One region of the Streptomyces sp. NPDC041200 genome, then DNA from elsewhere that is predicted to be linked to it. Evidence: riboswitches for the same ligand, from Rfam matches in the RefSeq annotation. Region 1 holds a riboswitch; the other holds the start of a gene.
What was found. A riboswitch is a leader RNA that binds a small molecule or an ion and turns the genes downstream of it on or off. The one in region 1 is predicted to bind thiamine pyrophosphate.

Region 1 (7,206 bases):
GGGAAGGTTAGCCAGCCGGGTGGTCGGCGCCCACCCGGCAACGTGGTTATGGGGGTTTTGCCGGGCTCCTGTCCGCAATGCGGACGGAAAGATCGAGCCGGGCTCAACTCCGACACCTGCTAGACATCTGCCGCTCGCACACGCTTCGCCAGCGCTTCCGTGGCCGCCGCCGGATCCGTGGCCTCGGTGATGGCCCGCACCACGACAACCCGGCGCGCGCCCGCCTCCAGGACCTGGTCCAGGTTCGACGCGTCGATGCCGCCGATCGCGAACCAGGGCCGGGCCGGGCGCCGGGCGGCGGCGTGCCGGACCAGGGAGAGGCCGGGGGCATGGCGGCCCGGCTTGGTGGGGGTGGGCCAGCAGGGGCCGGTGCAGAAGTAGTCCACGCCGGGCTCGGCGAGGGCCGCGTCCACCTCGGCCTCGGCGTGGGTGGAGCGCCCGATCAGCGGGCCGTCGCCGAGGATGGCGCGCGCCGCCGGGACCGGCAGGTCGCCCTGGCCCAGGTGGAGCACGTCGGCGCCGCTGGCATGGGCGACGTCCGCGCGGTCGTTGACGGCGAGCAGCTTTCCGTGGCGGCGGCAGGCGTCGGCGAAGACGGCGAGGTGGTCCAGCTCCTCGGCGGCCTCCATGCCCTTCTCCCGCAGCTGGACGATGTCCACCCCGGCGGCCAGCACGGCGTCCAGGAACTCCGGCAGGTCGCCCTGGCGCTTGCGCGCGTCGGTGCACAGGTAGAGGCGGGCGTCGGCCAGCTGCTCGCGTGCGGTCATGGGTGGCTTTCCCCCCGGGTCGTGCGGCGTACGGGCCGGGGCAGCGGTCTGCCCGGCCCGTACGCCTGGTGGTGGTTCGGAAAACGGCGGACGGCGTCAGACGGCGAGCGCCTGCGCGCGCCGCTTCACTTCCGTGCCGCGATTCTCGCGCAGCGCCTGGGCCGGGGTGCCCGGCAGGCTCGGGTCAGGGGTGAAGAGCCACTCCAGCATCTCCTCGTCACTGAAGCCGTCGTCCTTGAGCAGTGTCAAGGTGCCCACGAGGCCCTTGACGACCTTTCCGTCACCGATGAAGTCCTCGGGCACCTGCAGCACCCGGTTCTCGCCACGGCGCACCGCGATCAGCTGGCCCTCCTTGACCAGCTGCCTCACGCGTGTCACCTCGACGCCGATCCGGTCGGCGACGTCGGGGAGAGTGAGCCAGGCGGGGACGAGAGCATCGATCTTTGCGTCAATCTCGGTCACAGGAACAAGCCTGCCATCTGGGACTGACAGTGGGTAGCCGGGCGTCCGCCGCGCGGGCCTCCGGATGCGGGGCCGCCGGTCCGGCCGGGCCCCGAACCCCTGCTCACCGAGGAGGTCCGGACGTCACAGAACGGCCGACTTCAGCGGAACGGAAGGATCCGTGGCCCGGGTGCGGTCCAGCCGGGCGCCGCGTTCGATCAGCTTGCGGCCCTGGGCCAGATCGCGCGGACGGCCGACCGCCAGCAGGGCGACCAGCGCCCCGTCCCGCAGCCAGCACACCGACCAGGCTGTGCCGTCCGGATCGCCCCGCCAGACCAGCTCGTCGGCGTCCGAGTGGTGTCCCGCGTACTGCACGAACCGCCCGAACTGCTCGGACCAGAAGTACGGCACCGGGTCGTAGACCTGGCCGGGGAAGTGCGCGGTGCGGCTGCCGACCACATTGGCGGCGACCGTCCGCGGCCCCTGGAGCGCGTTGTCCCAGTGGTGCACCAGCAGCCGGGTCCCGTAGCGGGCGGAGGGGAAGGACGCGCAGTCGCCGACCGCGTACACATCGGGCGCCGACGTGCGCAGCCCCTCGTCGGCGACGACCGACCGGTCCTCGGCGAGTTCGATGTCCGAACCGGCCAGCCAGCCGGTCGCGGGCCGGGCGCCGATGCCGATGACCACCGCACCGGCCCGCAGCCGGGTGCCGTCGCCGAGCTGCAGCCCGGTCCGGTCGAGCGCGGTCACCCGGGCGCCGGTGACCAGAGTGGCGCCGTAGTCCGCGTACCAGCCGGTCATATGGGCGGCGACCTCCGCCGGGAGGGCGCCCACCAGCGGCCGGTCCGCGGCCTCGACGACCGTCACCGCGCAGCCCGCCTCGCGGGCCGCGGTCGCGAACTCCGCGCCGATCCAGCCCGCCCCGACCACCACGATCTCCTCCTGCCGGGCGAGCACCGGGCGCAGCCGTTCGGCGTCGTCCAGGGTGCGCAGGAGGTGGACACCGGGCACGTCCTCGCTGCCGGGCAGGGCGATCGGCTCGGCGCCGGTGGCGATCACCAGGACGTCGTACGGGATCGGTCCTGACCCGGTCGTGACCGTCCGCCCGGCCGTGTCCAGCCCGGTCACGGCGACGCCGAGCCGCAGCCCGATGCCGAGCGCGGCGAAGTCCACGTCGAACGCGGACCCTTCGGCCTTGCCGAGCAGTACGGCCTTGGACAGCGGCGGCCGGTCGTACGGCTGGTGGGGCTCGGCGCCCAGCAGCAGGATCTCCCCGCTCCAGCCCTGCTCACGCAGCGCGACGGCGGTCTGCACCCCCGCCATGCCCGCGCCGACGATCACCACCCGCTGTCCGCCGCCACCCGCCGAGGACGCCATCGTCTTCGTCGTCTCATCGCTCACACGATCACTGTATTGCGGCAGGTGGGGCGGACCGGAGAGCGCACGACGAGATCTCGGGCACAGCCCGGCGGGCCGGACGCCCCGTCGTGTCGGGTGCGCGGGGCCTGCTGCCCGGTCCCGCCCGGGACGCTCCCTTCCGGCCGATTCGGGGCGCGTACTAGGGTGGCCGGACAGAGCACTCGCGGGAGCCTGGGCGCACCGGGCTGAGAGGGAGGCTGGCACGGCCTCCGACCGTACGAACCTGATCCGGGTCATGCCGGCGAAGGGAGGGGGCGACCAGCCCATGCACACCCCACACCACACACCTCGAGCACACCAAGCAGCCCACGCACCCCACGTGCCCCAGGGCAGCGCCGCACCGTACGACGTCCTGGTCATCGGCGGCGGCATCATCGGCCTGGTCACGGCCTGGCGGGCGGCCCAGCGGGGCCTGCGCACCGCCGTCGCCGACCCGGCCCCCGGCGGCGGGGCCGCCCAGGTCGCGGCCGGGATGCTGGCGGCCGTCACCGAGCTGCACTACGGCGAGCAGACCCTGCTCGGGTTGAATCTGGCCTCGGCGCGCCGCTATCCGTCCTTCGTGGCGGAGCTGGAAGAGGCGAGCGGCCATGACCTGGCCTTCCGCACCTGCGGCACCCTCTCGGTCGCGCTCGACGCGGACGACCGCGCCCATCTGCGCGAGCTGCACGCCTTCCAGCAGCGGCTCGGTCTGGACTCACAGTGGTTGACGGGGCGCGAATGCAGGCGCCTGGAGCCAATGCTCGCGCCGGGCGTGCGCGGGGGCCTGCGCGTCGACGGCGACCACCAGGTCGACCCGCGGCGGCTGGCGGCCGCGCTGCTGGCGGCGTGCGAGCGCGCCGGAGTGGCCCTCCACCGCGTCCGCGCCGAGCGGCTGCTGCTGGACGGCGACGGCGGCCGGGCCACCGGCGCCGAGCTGGCCGACGACGCGCGCACCCGGCTGACCGCCGGGCAGACCGTGCTGGCCGCGGGCAGCCTCAGCGGGCGGTTCCCGGGCGTCCCCGAGGAGGTCCTGCCGCCCGTACGCCCCGTCAAGGGCCAGGTGCTGCGGCTGTCGGTGCCCGGCCCGTACGCGCCCTTCCTGTCCCGGACCGTGCGGGCCGTGGTGCGCGGCGGCCACGTCTACCTCGTGCCGCGCGAGAACGGCGAGCTGGTCGTCGGCGCGACCAGCGAGGAGCTGGGCTGGGACACCACGGTCACCGCGGGCGGGGTGTACGAGCTGCTGCGCGACGCGCACGAGCTGGTGCCCGGCATCACCGAACTGCCGCTCGTCGAGACCCTCGCCGGGCTGCGCCCCGGCTCCCCCGACAACGCCCCGCTGCTCGGCCCGACCGAGCTGCCGGGCCTCCAGCTGGCCACCGGCCACTACCGCAACGGCGTCCTGCTGACCCCGATCACCGGCGACGCCATGGCCGAGGCGCTGACCAGCGGCGAACTCCCGCCCGAGGCGCGGCCGTTCTCCCCGCGGCGCTTCGCGGCCACCGCGAATCCCCCAGCGGCAGCGCAGACGGCGGCAGGACAGACAGCAGCCGCACAGACAGCGGCAGCACAGGCAGCGGCAGCACAGGCAGCAGCAGTACAGGAGCACACCGCATGACCGTCACCCTGAGCGTCACCGTGAACGGCGAGCCCCGCGAACTGCCCGGCGGGACCACCCTCGACGGGGTCGTCGCGACCCTCACCCAGGCGCCCTCGGGCGTCGCCGCGGCCGTCAACGAGACGGTCGTCCCGCGCGGCCAGTGGCCCGCGACCCCGCTCGGCGACGGCGATCGCGTCGAGGTCCTCACCGCGGTCCAAGGAGGCTGACCCTCATGTCTCACCCCATAACGTCGCACCCCACGACGCTGGATCAGGTCCTCACCGACGCCGATCCGCTCACCATCGCCGGTACGTCCTTCGGCTCCCGCCTGATCATGGGCACCGGCGGCGCGCCCAGCCTGGACATCATGGAGCGGTCGCTGATCGCCTCCGGCACCGAGCTGACCACGGTCGCGATGCGCCGCCTGGACCCCGCGGTGCAGGGCTCGGTGCTGTCCGTACTGAACCGGCACGGCATCCGCCCGCTGCCCAACACCGCGGGCTGCTTCACCGCCGGGGAGGCCGTGCTGACCGCCCGGCTCGCCCGCGAGGCGCTGGGTACCGACTGGGTGAAGCTGGAGGTCATCGCCGACGAGCGCACCCTGCTCCCCGACCCGATCGAGACGCTGGACGCCGCCGAGACCCTGGTGGACGACGGCTTCACGGTCCTGCCGTACACCAACGACGACCCGGTGCTGGCCCGGAAGCTGGAGGACGTCGGCTGTGCCGCGATCATGCCGCTGGGCTCGCCGATCGGCTCCGGCCTCGGCATCCGCAACCCGCACAACTTCCAGCTGATCACCGAGCGGGCCCAGGTCCCGGTGATCCTCGACGCGGGCGCGGGTACGGCGTCCGACGCGGCGCTCGCCATGGAGCTGGGGTGCGCCGCGGTCATGCTGGCCTCGGCCGTGACCCGCGCCCAGGAGCCGGTGCTGATGGCCGGGGCGATGCGGCACGCGGTGGCCGCGGGGCGGCTCGCGCACCGGGCGGGCCGTATCCCCCGCCGCCACTTCGCCGAGGCGTCGTCCCCGGCCGAGGGGCTGGCCGCGCTCGACCCGGAGCGGCCCGCCTTCGCGTAACGCGGCCGAAGCGGCCGACGCGGCCGTCCGGGGCGGCCTACCGTGGAATGCGGAGGTGGTCGCCGTGAGGGAGCCGACAGCCGTGCCCGTGGCCGACCGGATCGAACGTGAGACATACGTCTCCGCCCCCATCGACCGCGTCTGGCGGGTGCTGACCACGCCGGAGCACATCCGTACCTGGTATGCCCCCGGCGGCTGTGAGATCGACCCGCGCCCCGGCGGCACCGTCCGCTTCCGCTGGGACGAGCACGGGGAGTTCCACGGCCGGGTCGAGCAGGCGGTGCCCGACGCCCTGTTCCGCTTCCGGCTGGCCCACGCGCCCGACCGCGCCCCGGTCGGTCCCGGCCAGGCCACCGTGGTCGAGTTCACGCTCTCCCCGGAGGGCGCGGGCACCCGCCTCCGCCTCACCGAGACCGGTATCCGCGCGCTCGACCTCCCGGACGACGCCAAGGCCCGGCACGCCGAGTCCGCCGCCCTGGCCTGGACCTCCGCGTGCGAGGAGCTGGCCGCGCTGGCCGCCGCCTCGCACAACTGAGGCCACAGGTCACCGTTGTGTCGCAGTCAGCACCGGAGATGGGGAGGCGGCCCGGCGCGGCCGTGACGGCTCGTAGACTGCCTTCTCGTGGATACGACGCTCCAGGACCCTCTGGTCGGGCAGGTGCTCGACGGCCGATACCGCGTTGAGGCGCGCATCGCCGTCGGCGGGATGGCGACGGTCTACCGGGCCGTCGACACCCGGCTCGACCGCGTACTCGCCCTGAAGGTGATGCACCAGAGCCTCGCCTCGGACACCGCCTTCGTGGACCGCTTCATCCGCGAGGCCAAGTCCGTCGCCAGACTCGCGCACGCCAATGTGGTCGGCGTCTACGACCAGGGCACCGACGGCGCGCACGTCTACCTCGCCATGGAGTACGTCGCCGGGTGCACCCTGCGTGACGTCCTGCGCGAGCGCGGCGCCCTCCAGCCGCGTGCCGCGCTGGACATCCTGGAACCGGTGCTCGCCGCGCTCGGCGCCGCCCACCGGGCGGGCTTCGTCCACCGCGACATGAAGCCGGAGAACGTGCTGATCGGCGACGACGGCCGGGTCAAGGTCGCCGACTTCGGCCTGGTCAGGGCGGTGGACACCAACACCAGCGCCTCGACCGGGTCCGTCCTGGGCACCGTCTCCTACCTCGCGCCCGAGCAGATCGAACACGGTACGGCCGACACCAGAGCCGACGTCTACGCGTGCGGTGTGGTCCTCTACGAAATGCTCACCGGGTCCAAGCCGCACGGCGGCACCACCCCGGCGCAGGTCCTCTACCAGCACCTGCACGAGGACGTCCCGCCCCCGTCCGCCGCCGCGCCCGAGGTCGCGCCGGAGCTGGACGCGCTGGTCGCCTCCGCCACCGCGCGCGATGTCGCCCTGCGCCCCGCCGACGCCGTCGACCTCCTCGGCCAGGTGCGGACGACGCGGGCCGCGCTCACCGACGTACAGCTGGACGCCGTACCGCCGCAGGCCCACGAGGAGCCGCCCGGGGGCGGCTCCGAGGACCGTACGACGGTGATCCCCCGCCCTGCCGGGGCCGCCGCCTCCGGCCAGGACGACCTGCACCACACCAGCCGCCTGGACCTCCCCCCGGAGCCGCGGCGCCGTATGCCGCGGCGCGGAGTGGTGACCATCGTCGCCGCCGTGCTGCTGGCGCTCGGCATCGGCGCCGGGGTCTGGTACATCAGCGCCGGGCAGTTCACCAATGTGCCGTCCGTGCTGAAGATGAACCGCGCTGACGCGGAGAAGAAGCTGGAGAGCGCCGGTCTGGAGGTGAAGGTCGTCCAGGATTACAGCGACGTCGTCGACAAGAACAGGGTCATCAGCTCCAAGCCCGGCGTCGGCGAACGCATCCGCTCCACCGGCACCGTCACCATCCACGTCTCCCAGGGGCCGC
Region 2 (7,206 bases), on a different contig from region 1:
CGGCACCGGCAGCTTGCCCCACACCGTGTCGGCCACGTCGCCGTGCACGGTCGCCTCCACCACGTTGTCGAAGCCGAGGAAGCGGGCGACGAACTCGTTCGCGGGGTGCTGCCACACCTCCAGCGGGGTGCCGGACTGCGCGATCCGCCCGTCCTCCATGACCACGACCCGGTCGGCGAGCGCGAAGGCCTCCCCCTGGTCGTGGGTGACGGCGAGGACCGTGGTGCCCAGCCGGGCGAACAGCTCGCGCAGTTCCACGACCAGTCGCTCCCGCAGCCCGCGGTCGAGCTGGCCCAGCGGCTCGTCCAGCATCAGCAGCCGCGGCCGCGGCGCCAGTGCGCGGGCGAGCGCGACGCGCTGCTGCTCACCGCCGGACAGCGAGTCGACCGGCCGCCGCTGCGCGCCGGGCAGTCCGACCAGCTCCAGCAGTTCGGCCACCCGGCGGTCCGCCTCCGCGCGCCCGGTGCCCCGCATCCGCAGCCCGAAGGCGACGTTGCCGCCCACGTCGCGCTGCGGGAAGAGCTGATGGTCCTGGAACATCAGCCCCACACCGCGCCGGTGGGTGGGCACACCGCTCTGGTCGCGGCCCCCGAGCCACACCCGGCCGGAAGCGGCGCGCTGGAGTCCGGCGACCACGCGCAGCAGGGTGGACTTGCCGCTGCCGCTGGGGCCCAGCACACAGACCGTCTCCTGCTCGGCGACGGCCAGGTCGACGGCGTCGAGCGCGTCGTGGCGGCCGTACCTGACCGTCACCTCGTCCAGTCGCAGCAGCGGCGGCGTCATCAGGGTCCCCCCATCTCAGAACTCCCCCGAGCGGTCGGTGCGGACGCGTTCCAGCGCCAGCAGGGAGCAGGCGCACACCAGCATCAGGATCGTGCTCAGGGCCATCGCCTGCCCGTAGTTGAGCTGTCCGGCGCGGCCCAGGAAACGCGCCACGGCCACCGGGAGGGTGGGCAGGTCGGGGCGGGCGATGAACACCGTGGCCCCGAACTCGCCGAGCGATACGGCGAACGCGAACCCCGCCGCGACCGCCAGCGCCCGCCCCACCAGCGGCAGGTCCACCTCGCGCCAGGCCCGCAGCGGGGAGGCGCCGAGCACGGCGGCGGCCTCCCGCAGCCGGTGGTCCACGGCCCGCAGGACGGGCAGCATCGTGCGGACCACGAAGGGCACGCCGACCAGGGACTGGGCGAGCGGGACGATGACCCAGGACGCGCGCAGGTCCAGCGGGGGTTCGTCGAGCGCGATGAGGAAGCCGAAGCCTACGGTGACCGCCGAGGTGCCCAGCGGCAGCATCAGCAGCGCGTCGAAACCGCGGACGAAACGCCCCGCCCTCCGGGTGAGCGCGGCGGCGGCGAGACCGCCGACGACGAGGGCGAAGAGGGTGGCGACGGCCGCGTACTGGAGGGAGTTCCCGATGGCGTCCACGGGAGCCACGAAGAAGGTGCCGCCGCTGTCGGCGGCGGACTGGAGCGCCCGGTAGTACGTGAATCCGTAGCCGTCCGGCCCGTGCAGCGAGCGCTCCACCAGCACAGCGAGCGGCAGCACGATCAGCAGCGCGACGACGGCCAGCACCCCCGCGAGCAGCCCCCACTGCGCCGGGCCCTGGGGGCGGCGCGCGGTCCGGGCGGCGTCGACGAGCCGCAGGGCGCCCTCCCGGCGCCGTACGGTCCAGGCGTGCAGGGCGAGGACGGCCGCGACCGCCGCGAACTGGACGAGGGTGAGCACCGCGGCCGTCGGCAGGTCGAGCAGCTGCGCGGTCTGCCGGTAGATGGCCACCTCCAGGGTGGCGTAGCGCGGGCCGCCGAGGATCTGGATCACCCCGAAGGAGGTGAACGTGAACAGGAAGACCATCAGCGCGGCGGCGGCCACGGCGGGGCCCAGCGCGGGCAGGGTGACCCGGCGCCAGGCGGCGAGGCGGCTCGCGCCGAGCACCCGGGCGGCCTCCTCCTGGCGCGGGTCGAGCTGCGCCCACAGCCCGCCGACGGTGCGGACGACCACCGCGTAGTTGAAGAAGACGTGGGCCAGCAGAATCGCCCAGACGCTGGTGTCCAGCCGTATCCCCCACAGCTCGTCCAGCAGCCCGCCCCGGCCGAGCAGCCCCAGGAACGCCGATCCGGCGACCACGGTCGGCAGCACGAACGGCACGGTCACCACGGCGCGCAGCAGCCCCTTGCCGGGGAAGGCGAAGCGGGCGAAGACATACGCGCCGGGCAGCGCGACCGCCAGGGTCAGCCCGGTCGAGGCGGCCGCCTGCCAGCCGGTGAACCACAGCGTGTGCAGGACGGACGGATCGCCCAGCACCTCGGGTATCCGCCCGAGCCGCCACCGGCCGTCGGCGCGCAGCCCGCGGGTGACGATCGCGGCCACCGGATACGCGAAGAAGACACCGAAGAAGGCCAGCGGGACGGCCATCAGGGCGAACCGCAGGGCGGCGCCGCGACCGTTCCGCCCCCCGCCCTTCTCACGGTTCTCGCGCTTCTCGGGCTTCTCGGGCTTCTCGCGGGGCGCTACAGAACGAGCGAGGACCATGCCTTGACCCAGGGCTCACGGTTCTTGGCGATCTTCCGCGGGGGCAGCGTGGCCGGGTCGGCGACCTTGGCCCCGTACCGGGTGAAGATCTCCGGCAGCTTCGCGTCCTCGCGCACCGGATTGACGTACATGTTCAGCGGTACGTCCTCCTGGAAGCGCTTGGTCAGCAGGAAGTCCAGCAGCGCCTTGCCCCCCTTGGTGTTGCCCGCGCCCTTCAGCAGCCCGGCGAACTCCGTCTGCCGGAAGCAGGTGCCCTCCGCCACCCCGGTGGGGGCCTTCGCGGGCTTCGACTTCGCGTCGGCCACCTCGGCGGGCGGGCTGGAGGCGTACGAGACGACGAGCGGCTTGTCGCCCTTGGCGCCGCCCGCCGAGCCGGAGAAGCGGTCGTTGTAGGCCTGCTCCCAGCCGTCGACCACCTCGACGCCGTTGGCCCGCAGCTTCTTCCAGTAGTCCCGCCAGCCGTGGTCGCCGTAGCGGGCGGCGGTGCCGAGCAGGAAGGCGAGGCCGGGGGACGAGGTGGCGGCGTTCTCGGTGACCAGGAGGTTCTTGTACGCGGGCTTGGTCAGATCGGCGAACGTCTTCGGCGGCGCGAGCTTCTCGCGCTCGAAGTACGCGCGGTCGTAGTTGACGCAGATGTCGCCGTAGTCGACCGGGGTGACACGGTGCTTCGCCTGGTCGAGCTGATGCGCGGCCGGGACCTTGTCCAGGCCCTTCGCCTCGTACGGCGTGAACAGGTCATTGTCCAGCGCGCGGGAGAGGAGGGTGTTGTCGACGCCGAAGAACACATCGCCCTGCGGATGGCCCTTGGACAGGATCGCCTGGTTGACGGCCGCCCCCGCGTCGCCCCCGGCCTGTACCCGCACCTTGTAGCCGGTGGTGCGGGTGAACTCCTTGAGGACCGCCTTGGACGCCGCGAACGAATCGTGCGAGACCAGGGTGACGGTCTTGGAGTCCTTGCCCTCCGCCCCGCCCCCGCCGCAGCCGCTGAGGACGCCGGTGCCGAGGGAACCGACGAGGGCGGCGGTGATCGCACGCCGAAGATGGCTGTTCATCGTGAGGCTGACTCCCTACGCCGGTATGACCCGGATCAGGTTGGAGGGTCTGCGGCCGTGCCGCACTCTCAGCGCGTTTCGCGCTCCCCTGTCGGAATGTTCGGTTGTCCGTCGCTACGGGATGGTTGTACGACGGTTGTGCGAAGGCACCGTATCAGCCGGTGGTCAGCGCTCCGTGGCCGCCAACTGGCCGCACGCCCCGTCGATCTCCTGCCCCCGGGTGTCCCGGACGGTCACCGGCACCCCGTGCCGCTCCAGGGCCGCCACGAACGCCCTCTCGTCCTCCGGCCGGGACGCCGTCCACTTGGAGCCAGGCGTCGGGTTGAGCGGGATGAGGTTGACGTGCACCCGGTGGCCCTTGAGGAGCCGACCGAGCAGATCGGCGCGCCAGGCCTGGTCGTTGATGTCCTTGATCAGGGCGTACTCGATGGAGATCCGGCGGCCGGACTTCTCCGCGTACTCCCACGCCGCGTCCAGGACCTCGCGCACCTTCCAGCGGGTGTTGACCGGGACGAGGGTGTCGCGCAGCTCGTCGTCGGGCGCGTGGAGGGAGACCGCGAGGCGGCACTTGAAGCCCTCGTCGGCGAACCGCAGCATCGCCGGGACCAGTCCCACGGTCGAGACGGTGATGCCGCGCTGGGACAGACCGAGGCCGTCCGGCTCGGGGTCGGTGAGCCTGCGGATGGCACCGATGACCCGGTTGTAGTTGGCCAGCGGCTCGCCCATGCCCATGAAGACGATGTTGGACAGCCGCGCCGGGCCGCCGGGGATCTCCCCGTCCCGCAGCGCCCGCATGCCGTCGACGATCTGGTGCACGATCTCGGCGGTCGACAGGTTGCGGTCCAGACCCGCCTGGCCGGTGGCGCAGAACGGGCAGTTCATGCCGCAGCCCGCCTGGGAGCTGATGCACATGGTGACCCGGTCCGGGTAGCGCATCAGCACGGACTCGACGAGCGTGCCGTCGAAGAGCCGCCACAGGGTCTTGCGGGTGGTGTCGTCGTCGCAGCTGATGTGCCGCACCACGCTCATCAGGTCCGGCAGCAGCCCGGTCGCCAGCTTCTCGCGCGCGGCGGCCGGGATGTCGGTCCACTGTGCGGGGTCGTCGGTGTAGCGGGCGAAGTAGTGACGCGACACCTGCCCGGCCCGGAAGGGCTTCTCCCCGAGCGCGGCGACGGCCTCGCGGCGCTCGGCGGGGCTGAGGTCGGCGAGATGCCGCGGGGGCTTCTTGGCCCCACGCGGCACGGCGAAAGTGAGTTCTCCGGGCTTAGGCATGGCCGTACCAGTGTCGCAGACATGCGGAAGGCCCCGCGCCACGGGCGGCACGGGGCCCTGAACAGCCTTGTTCGCTACGTACGGCTCAGCCGCCGCCCACGAAGATCACCAGCAGCAGCCACACCACGGGCGCGGTGGGCAGCAGCGAGTCGAGCCGGTCCATGATCCCGCCGTGGCCGGGCAGCAGCTTGCCCATGTCCTTGATGCCGAGGTCACGCTTGATCATGGACTCGCCGAGGTCCCCCAGGGTCGCGCTGACCGCGACGGCGAGGCCGAGCAGCAGCCCCTGCCACCACACGCCGCCCTCGATGAGGTACTGCATGCACAGCGCCCCCGCGACCATCGCGAACGCCACCGCGCCCATCAGTCCCTCGCGGGTCTTGCCGGGGCTGATGCGGGGCGCGAGCGGATGCTTGCCGAAGCGCCAGCCGACCGCGTACGCGCCGGTGTCGCTCACCACGGTCAGCAGCAGGAAGGTCAGCACCCGCTGCGCGCCGTCGGGCGCGGCCAGTATGAGCGCCACGAAGGTGGCGAGGAACGGCACGTAGAAGGCGGCGAAGACGCCCGCCGTGACGTCCCTGAGGTAGTTGTCGGGTGGCTCGGTCATCCGCCACACGAGCACGGCGAGCGCCGTGAGCGACACCGCCACCCAGGCGCCCTGCGCCCCGCGCACATAGCCCGCGACGACCATGGCGACGCCGCCGACTGCGAGCGGCACCAGGGGAACCCGGATGTCCTTCCGCTCGGCCAGCCGGGAGGTCAGCTCCCACAGCCCGACGACCACGGCGACCGCTATCACGCCGATGAACACGGGCTTGTAGATGAAGAGCGACGCGATGATGATCACGCCGAGGCCGACGCCCACCCCTATCGCGGCGCGCAGATCGCGGCCCGCGCTCTTCTTCTTCGTGCCCTGACCGCCGCCGCTGCCGGGCGCGCTCCCGGCGGACTCGGGGCCGGGGCCGGGGGGCGTCGGCGGCTGCCCGGCGGGCGGCTGCCGGGGGCCGGGCCGCGGCTCGCGCTCATCGCGGAACAAGGGGCCGCCCGGCCGGGCGGCCCCCCGGTCACGGCCGGCGGCGTCGCCGGGATCGCCGCCTGCGTGCGGCACGGTGGGCATGGGGCGAGTCTGCGCCGCTTCGGCCACGTCGTGCGCGGGACCCGCCGAAGAAGGGGGCACCTCCCAGCCGTAGCCGGGGGAGGTGCCCTGATCAGTCGGTCCCCAGAGTCCGGCGCGTGGTGGGGCCCCCCAGGAAGAGTCGTTCATCAGACCTCGAGCAGCTCGGCTTCCTTGTGCTTGAGCAGCTCATCCACCTGCGCGACGTACTTCGCGGTGAGGTCGTCGAGCTCCTTCTCGGCACGGCGGCCCTCGTCCTCGCCGACCTCGCCGTCCTTGATCAGCTTGTCGATCGACTCCTTGGCCTTGCGCCGGATGCTGCGGATCGAGATCTTCGCGTCCTCGCCCTTGCCCTTGGCGACCTTGATGAACTCCTTGCGGCGCTGCTCGGTCAGCTCGGGGAACACCACTCGGATGATGTTGCCGTCGTTGCTGGGGTTGACCCCCAGGTCCGAGTCGCGGATCGCCTGCTCGATGTTGCGCAGCGCGCTCTTGTCGAACGGCGTGATCACAGCCATGCGCGGCTCGGGCACCGAGAACGACGCGAGCTGGTTGATCGGCGTCAGCGCACCGTAGTAGTCCGCCACGATCTTGTTGAACATCGCCGGGTGCGCACGCCCGGTGCGGATCGCGGCGAAGTCCTCCTTGGCGACCACAACGGCCTTCTCCATCTTCTCCTCGGCCTCGAGGAGGATTTCTTCGATCACCACTTGCTCCTGGTGTTATCCGTAAGCAGAGCCTCGCCCCTGCGTGCGTCTTCTCCTGCACGGTGTCCGACCGGCAGGCCGTTGTCCATCCCCCGAACGAGCCGTCAGGCGCGTACGTCCCGGTCGCTCACGAGCGTGCCGATCTTCTCACCCTTCACCGCGCGCGCGATATTTCCTTCGGCGGTCAGCTCGAAAACCAGGATCGGCAGCTTGTTGTCCCGGCAGAGGGTGATCGCGGTGGCGTCGGCGACCTTGAGGTCCCGGGTGATCACCTCGCTGTACTCCAGCGCGTCGAACTTGACGGCGTCCGGGTTCCGCTTGGGGTCGGAGTCATAGACCCCGTCGACCCCGTTCTTGCCCATGAGCAGCGCCTCGGCGTCGATCTCTAGGGCACGCTGGGCGGCGGTGGTGTCCGTGGAGAAGTACGGCATGCCCATGCCCGCGCCGAAGATCACGACGCGTCCCTTCTCCAGGTGGCGCACCGCGCGCAGCGGGATGTACGGCTCCGCGACCTGGCCCATGGTGATGGCGG

Region 2: linked by a shared signal. The riboswitch ahead of ACZ6CL_RS04555 (thiamine ABC transporter substrate-binding protein) and the one ahead of thiO (glycine oxidase ThiO) in region 1 are both predicted to bind thiamine pyrophosphate.

The regions. Positions count from the first base shown of each region.
Region 1 is NZ_JBVIZF010000003.1:91,145-98,350, forward strand. Features, by position in the region: gene thiE (thiamine phosphate synthase) at 120-767, opposite strand; gene ACZ6CL_RS10035 (Rv2175c family DNA-binding protein) at 864-1,229, opposite strand; gene ACZ6CL_RS10040 (NAD(P)/FAD-dependent oxidoreductase) at 1,353-2,585, opposite strand; TPP riboswitch at 2,781-2,894, shown strand; gene thiO (glycine oxidase ThiO) at 2,893-4,221, shown strand; gene thiS (sulfur carrier protein ThiS) at 4,218-4,430, shown strand; gene ACZ6CL_RS10055 (thiazole synthase) at 4,436-5,281, shown strand; gene ACZ6CL_RS10060 (SRPBCC domain-containing protein) at 5,346-5,816, shown strand; gene pknB (Stk1 family PASTA domain-containing Ser/Thr kinase) at 5,904-7,206, shown strand, end outside.
Region 2 is NZ_JBVIZF010000001.1:966,798-974,003, reverse strand. Features, by position in the region: gene ACZ6CL_RS04565 (ABC transporter ATP-binding protein) at 1-783, opposite strand, end outside; gene ACZ6CL_RS04560 (ABC transporter permease) at 799-2,412, opposite strand; gene ACZ6CL_RS04555 (thiamine ABC transporter substrate-binding protein) at 2,508-3,581, opposite strand; TPP riboswitch at 3,577-3,681, opposite strand; gene rlmN (dual-specificity RNA methyltransferase RlmN) at 3,747-4,853, opposite strand; gene ACZ6CL_RS04545 (phosphatidate cytidylyltransferase) at 4,939-6,117, opposite strand; gene frr (ribosome recycling factor) at 6,117-6,674, opposite strand; gene pyrH (UMP kinase) at 6,779-7,206, opposite strand, start outside.